Regions from separate parts of the Rossellomorea sp. YZS02 genome, predicted to be linked through region 3. Evidence: riboswitches for the same ligand, from Rfam matches in the RefSeq annotation. Region 3 holds a riboswitch; each other region holds the start of a gene.

Region 1 (2,204 bases), on a different contig from region 3:
AACCACCGCAAGCTCATCAAACATGAAAGCCGCCCCTTCTTCGTGAAAAGTCAGGAAATTCCCCTCTGCAGATGGAGCGGTCTCCACTCCAACTTTCACTTTTTTCCCTGCAGACTGGGCGAAAGCCATTTCATTTCTGACAAGCTCTATGATCCCATTCCCTCCAATGGCTAGATCACGATATGCCATGATACCAACTTCTTCCGTTTGTCCGATCACCCACTGAGCAAGGTTCCCTTTCCCAAATTCATTATTGTATGTTTTTTCATCAAACCAAAATGGAATATCCATCCCTAATGGCAGTTGAAGCGAATTGGAGCGATCCACTGCTATATTGACCATTTTTTGATAGTTCAACACCGTCTTCCCATAGGCGGTTGTCCATCCAGTTAAAAGGTAAGGCTCAACATCCAGATGAACTCCGGTGAATCGTTGAGTCTCACTTGCTTCAAGCTGGTATGCAGAGAGCCAATCAAAAAAGGCACTAAGGGAGGTTTGTCCTTTTACGGTCGCCCATTTTGGTGCCCCGTCCAATGCGTATACATGTATATTTTCACCATTCGCCATTTCGATAAATTGGTGATAGTATTCCTTTTCCACTGCTGGATTCACTTGCAAATAAACTTCATCTACATGATGGGATTTAAAGAAGTCAATGATTTCTTCTTTTTGTGTGATAATCTCCATTGTATTCCAAAGCCACGTACTTTTCCCTCTCATGTCTGCACCAGCTGCCTTTTCAGTTGATGGATTAGAAATCATACTCATCATGATCAAACAAATACAAACCCATTTCCAACATCTTCTCATCTTTCATTCTCCTCTTCCCTGAGCCTTGGCCCTTTTGAGGAGCCTGGCAGCCTGGCGACCATTCGAAATCGGGTAGGCCCATAGCTTTGCGTCCTTGTTTTTCAACAAGTTTGCCTTTTTCAGTTTTGTTTTATTCTTACTCTTTAGTATAGTTCTTTTTTTACCGTTGAAAAGATGTAATTTTCCAAATTTTAACCGTGACAAAAATTGTCTTTTATGAATTCTTTTCGTTCCCTTTACAACTCTTTTCCCCCTGTGAGATAGTAGGACCTTGTGTTTTTCAATGAATATTAAAGGAGCATTTATTCTATATGTCTAATAAGCATCACAAATCCAAGATTGATTGGTCTGTATTTGCCATCAGTGGTGGATTACTTATTCTTTTCGTTGTCGCGGCTTTCGTTCGTCTCGATCGTGTTACTGCCTTTGTAAACAAAGGCTTCGCCTGGTCTTCGACATACTTCGGGGCCTTCTGGCAAGTGTTAATGCTGGTACACTTCATCGTAGCTCTGTATCTGGCATTCTCTAAGTATGGAGGCGTCCGGTTAGGGTATATGGAAAAACCGGAGATCGGAACATTTAAATGGTTATCGATCATCATGGCTACCCTGCTTGCCGGGGGAGGCGTGTTCTGGGCTGCCGCAGAGCCTATGTACCACTTTATGACGGTTCCACCGATGCACGAGGGAGTCGATCCCATGACCGCCGGGGCTATCATGCCGGCGTTGTCCCAAAGCTTTATGCACTGGGGTTTTCTTGCCTGGGCCATCCTGGGTACATTGAGTGCCGTCGTCATGATGTATGGCCATTATCACAGGGGGATGCCGATGAAACCCCGCACCCTTCTGTATCCCATTTTTGGGGAAAAGCTTAAAAACAGTTTCCTCGGGACCCTTATCGATGCTTTTGCCATCATTGCGGTCGCCGCAGGTACAATCGGACCGATCGGATTCCTTGGTTTACAGGCAAGTTACGGTCTGTCTGCCCTTTTCGGAATCCCTGATCAATTCTCAACCCAGCTTGCGATCATTGTCTGTTTAGTGATCGTGTCGACCATTTCAGCTGCAACCGGACTGCATAAAGGGATCCAAATCCTGAGTAATTTCAATGTACGATTAGCCTTTGGATTGGTTCTATTTGTTTTATTATTCGGTCCCGGAGGATTCATTGTTGATTCATTCATCTCTTCTTTCGGATTTTATGTGGATCACTTTATCCAGGTCAGCACATTCCGGTCAGATAAGAGCTGGTTGGGAAGTTGGACTGTGTTTTTCTGGGGATGGTTCATTGGGTATGGGCCAATGATGGCGATACTTGTCAGCCGTATTTCGCGAGGCAGGACAATACGCCAGATTATACTGGCCATTGCGATCATCGCTCCCATTGTCACTACC
Region 2 (2,204 bases), on a different contig from region 3:
CTCCTGCAACTCTATCGGGAAAAGAGTCATTGGCATATTGAAGGGTTCAATTTGGATGATGAAAAGAAACAGATCTTTTCAGTCGACCACCTTACCGATGTAGAGCCGTATCCCAATCGAAAAAGGAAGAGTGAACAAGAGATCCTGGATAAACTGAAAAAGCAGGAAGAAGTCATCAACCTAGTCATTGAACTTGGTCCGAAAGCGATTGCTCAATTCAAAAAATATCATCCTAAAAACGTTTCCCTTTCTTATACGAATCCATACCACAGTACTGGGGTTCTAAAGACTTTTATTGATGTGACTAAACGCGAAGAAGTAAAGGAAACGGCCAATTGGATCATGTTCCTTGGTGAGGATATCAGTATAAGAGTAGTGCCGGAAGAAGTATTGGACGTTTTGAAGGGGAGAATGGGTTTATTCTTTAACAAACGTGATGAATGAAACGAAATAGTCATCGGTGGATGCCTCACCTTATTGGAATGGGGTTTGTCGGAAAATGTATTTCGGTTGGTAAATTGGAAAAACGATAAAGTAGATTGAGATTGGAGTTGAAATAATCATGATCATCATGATAAACGGGGCGTTCGGAGTCGGGAAGACCACTATCTCTGATGAACTCCTGAAAGTCGTTGAAAACAGCATGTTATTTGATCCTGAAGAAGTCGGGTACATGTTAAGGAATGTATTGCCCCAAGAAATAAAACAGCGTGAATCTCAAACAGGGGATTTTCAAGATTTACAACTATGGAAAGAGTTGACGGTTAAGATGGCAGGAGAGCTCATCTCCAGGTATCATGTGAACTTGATTGTCCCTATGACGATTAGGAAACTCGAATACTATGACTATATTTATAATGGATTCAAACGTTTAGATCCACACACTTACCACTTCTGTTTAACAGCAGACAAGGAGACGATCTATAAGAGGTTGCGAGAGCGTGGAGAAGAAGAAGGAAATTGGTGTTTTCAACAAACGGATAAGTGCTTGAAGGCTTATTCTGAAAACGATTTTGGGGAATATATAAGTACTGAGAATGTGACCGTTAAAGATATAGTTGAAAACATAAAGAGAAAGGTAAGTAGCTGATTATTAGCCGGACCCAAGTTGATCGCTCAATCTAAACATATCTTAGAAACTGCCGATATAGCAAATATATAAATTTAGATGCTATGAATGATTATCTGTATTTGGGCGCTTGGATAATCGGGGAGCAACTAGCGCAACCGGCTAATTGAACTTTATTGTTTAATTGGCTTTTTTTATTTTTAAAACGAAAAGCTATAAATGAAAGGGATATGTATATGAACCAATTAACTAGTAAGACTAGCACCCAAGTGTTAGATATAAAGGATGTTTTATTAGCTCTTGAAACAAATTTGGCGATGATTGAATTCTCTTTAGACAGAAAGGTTATTTGGGTAAATGATCACTTCGCTGATGCGATGAACTACAGTGTGAAGGAAATGCAAGGGATGGATCACAAACAGTTCTGCACGATAGAATATAGCCAAAGCAAGGAATATACTGAGTTATGGGACAATCTTCGGAGTGGGAAAAAGTCTCAAGAGAAAATTGAAAGAGTCGATAAACATGGAAATAAACTTTGGCTGGAAGCAACATATATTCCGATTTTAGATGGACATGGTTCTGTCCATGCCGTACTGAAGATTGCCACAGACATTACAAAAAGGGAAAATACCACGGTAGAGATCATTTCCCAATTAAAGAGCATGCCGAAAAATCTAGTTCAATCAGTTATGGCCAATTCCAATGAAAAAGTAGAAGCATTAGAGTCTTTAAGAGAGCAAATTAATCGAATTGATGAAACATCAAAATCGATAAAAAATATTTCTTCTCAAACCAACCTTCTTGCTTTAAATGCCGCGATTGAAGCAGCCAGAGCGGGTGAACACGGAAGGGGATTCAACGTAGTCGCCCAGGAAGTCAGAAAGCTTTCTGTGAATGCGGATGAAGCCATTAAAGAGGTTAATGCCAACATTGAGAATATTACAAATGAACTCCTGAAAGTTAATCGGATATCAGATGACTTACAAAGAATCGTTACAGAATCTAAAAATGAAATTGATCACACCATTAATAAGTTAGAAAACCTTACTACTAATAATGAGTAAGTGCAGGTAGAGGATTAAAATGGTTCTTGAAATGCAAACCGGGGACGGTCAAAAAGGAAAAGGTAGAG
Region 3 (2,204 bases):
TTAAACCCTTCTTAAGTACAGAAGTGACAGGACGTGGTAAAAATACGGTGAAGATGGTAAGGATGAAGGCAATACCAAGCCCTATTCCCAACGCCCCCCCTACAATCTGCAGGGAATATACATATGGACCCCAAAGCATATCCAGAAAACTGACGGTGATACCTTTGTACGAATAACTCCAATTCGCCCCATCGAGGAATATAAAGATAAATTTCACAAATTCCTCAAGGTACCCTACAACATTGTACAGCCCCCTCTCCCTGAACACTTCAGGTGCTATACTCACGGCTAAAATCCCAAACAGACCAAGAATATAATAGAATATCAATTTAATCGGATAGATGAGAAATTTCATAGTATGGATCCCCTTTTGTTCTTTTTCCTCAGTTTAATAGAAATGTTAAAATTTTTCAATTTTATTTCAAGTCTGGCAATTACATAACAAAAAAAGGACTCCCTATTAGAGAGTCGCTCTTCTATTAAGCCAACAGCCGGCTTGGCCTTCCTAAATAAAATCCCTGTCCGATGGTGATCCCGATTTCCTTGGCCACCTGCATATCCTGTTTCGTTTCGATTCCTTCCAATACAATCAATGTATCACTCCCATAAAATTGACTGAAGAAAGAAAGGAATCTCTGTTTCTTTTCATCCTTAGCTAAATTCATGGCAAAGTAGCGGTCCAGCTTGATGATCTCAGGCTCATACTCAATCGATTTCTTGATGGATGATGTCCCCTGCCCAAAGTCATCAATGGCATACCAGACACCATATTGCTTCAATTCTTTCAATGACTCTTTTAATAATGGATTCTGCCACAACTCTTCTGCACTGGATTCGTTAATCTCCAGTACAAGGCGCCCCTTTATATCAGGATAACGGGTCATAAGGTCGGAAAAATACGTGTGAAAACTCGGATGAAGAATCGTTGTGATATAAATATTGAGAAACAGCTTACAGTCCTTTAGCCCATTAACCGAAAAACTTTCCAGGGCTTTAGAAATGGATAGAGTATCAAGTTTGTACAGGATATTTGCTTTCATCGCCGATTGAAAGACACTTTCAGGATTTTCGTTGAATTTATTCCGTAACAGACCCTCATAAGCATAGAGGGTTCGATGTTCACCCATATCATATAATGGCTGAAAATCGTGATAGATAAAGTCGTCTTGAAAAATAGTAAAGATGTTCATAGGACCCCTATACTCTCTCTTTAGTTTTGTTTTTTTCATAAAAAAACCACACAAAAACGCATTCCCCGCGTTCGCATGTGGTCGGTTGCGCTACTGGCTCCCCTAAATGTAAGCGCCCATCTATCATTTAGGTTCACAGCCCCCCAGTCGAATGTACGATTATGAAGATGTTTATAAGAAAAATATACCACAAACTAGTACTTTTGGGGTGTGTTTTCTATAAATTATTTGAAAATTCATAAAGAAAGTGTTTACTTCGACACATACGGGTTGTCACTGATCCAAAAACGCCATGGATAATCCCTGGCCTCTCCTGAGTTATCAATCCCTATTCGTTTTCCAGAAGAAATGTTTTCAGGGGAAAATCCTTTGGTGATCATGAGCGGTGGCTCATTGAAACGGCCTCCATAATCCTCCATCGTGATGCCTAACGCTTTCGTCAGTTTTCCTGGACCATTAGTCCAATTCTTCTTCACATGACCGGGTCTCCTGCATGCCATCAGCTCCTCTCCTTCAAGTGGCTCTACCGCTCTAATGAGGATCGCTTCAGGCTTCTCTTTCTCCCCGCTCACAACGTTCACCAGACAATGAGTATGCATGACATATGTATAAATCCGGCCTGCCTCATGGAACATCACTTCCGTCCGTTTCGTACGCCTGTTTCCATAACTGTGGGCAGCCCTGTCTTCCGGTCCAAGGTAGGCTTCCGTTTCCACGATGTATCCTGAAGCCATTCCTTCCTCCGTCTCTTTCACTAATATGCAACCCAGTAGCGCCTTGGCGAGTTCCAATGTTGGCTGCTTGTAAAAGGAGGAGGGTAAAGGGATATGTTTCATGAATTTCACTTCCTCATACAGAATTAATCGATCTTCATGATAGGTATACCCTAACCTTACAGAATTAAATCTGTACGTCGTTTAAACCTATTTTTAACAGGATAAAGAATCTGGCAGGCGTACATATTAAAAACTGTTATCAGCCTTATCTTAGGCAATTACAAAATGGAGGACTCTC

What was found. Region 3 has a riboswitch for cyclic di-GMP ahead of SLH55_RS22410 (EAL domain-containing protein). Riboswitches for the same ligand answer to the same signal wherever they lie in the genome.
Region 1: linked by a shared signal. The riboswitch ahead of SLH55_RS05030 (amidase) and the one ahead of SLH55_RS22410 (EAL domain-containing protein) in region 3 are both predicted to bind cyclic di-GMP.
Region 2: linked by a shared signal. The riboswitch ahead of SLH55_RS23260 (PAS domain-containing protein) and the one ahead of SLH55_RS22410 (EAL domain-containing protein) in region 3 are both predicted to bind cyclic di-GMP.

The regions. Positions count from the first base shown of each region.
Region 1 is NZ_JAXBLY010000003.1:195,776-197,979, forward strand. It holds gene SLH55_RS05030 (amidase) at 1-810, opposite strand, end outside; cyclic di-GMP riboswitch class I at 853-935, opposite strand; gene SLH55_RS05035 (BCCT family transporter) at 1,122-2,204, shown strand, end outside.
Region 2 is NZ_JAXBLY010000016.1:8,302-10,505, reverse strand. It holds gene SLH55_RS15685 (helix-turn-helix transcriptional regulator) at 1-444, shown strand, start outside; gene SLH55_RS15680 (AAA family ATPase) at 563-1,090, shown strand; cyclic di-GMP riboswitch class II at 1,158-1,240, shown strand; partial or broken gene SLH55_RS23260 (PAS domain-containing protein) at 1,300-1,695, shown strand; gene SLH55_RS23255 (methyl-accepting chemotaxis protein) at 1,735-2,136, shown strand.
Region 3 is NZ_JAXBLY010000035.1:4,368-6,571, forward strand. It holds gene SLH55_RS22405 (ABC transporter permease subunit) at 1-355, opposite strand, end outside; gene SLH55_RS22410 (EAL domain-containing protein) at 480-1,229, opposite strand; cyclic di-GMP riboswitch class II at 1,261-1,342, opposite strand; gene SLH55_RS22415 (DNA-3-methyladenine glycosylase) at 1,442-2,026, opposite strand.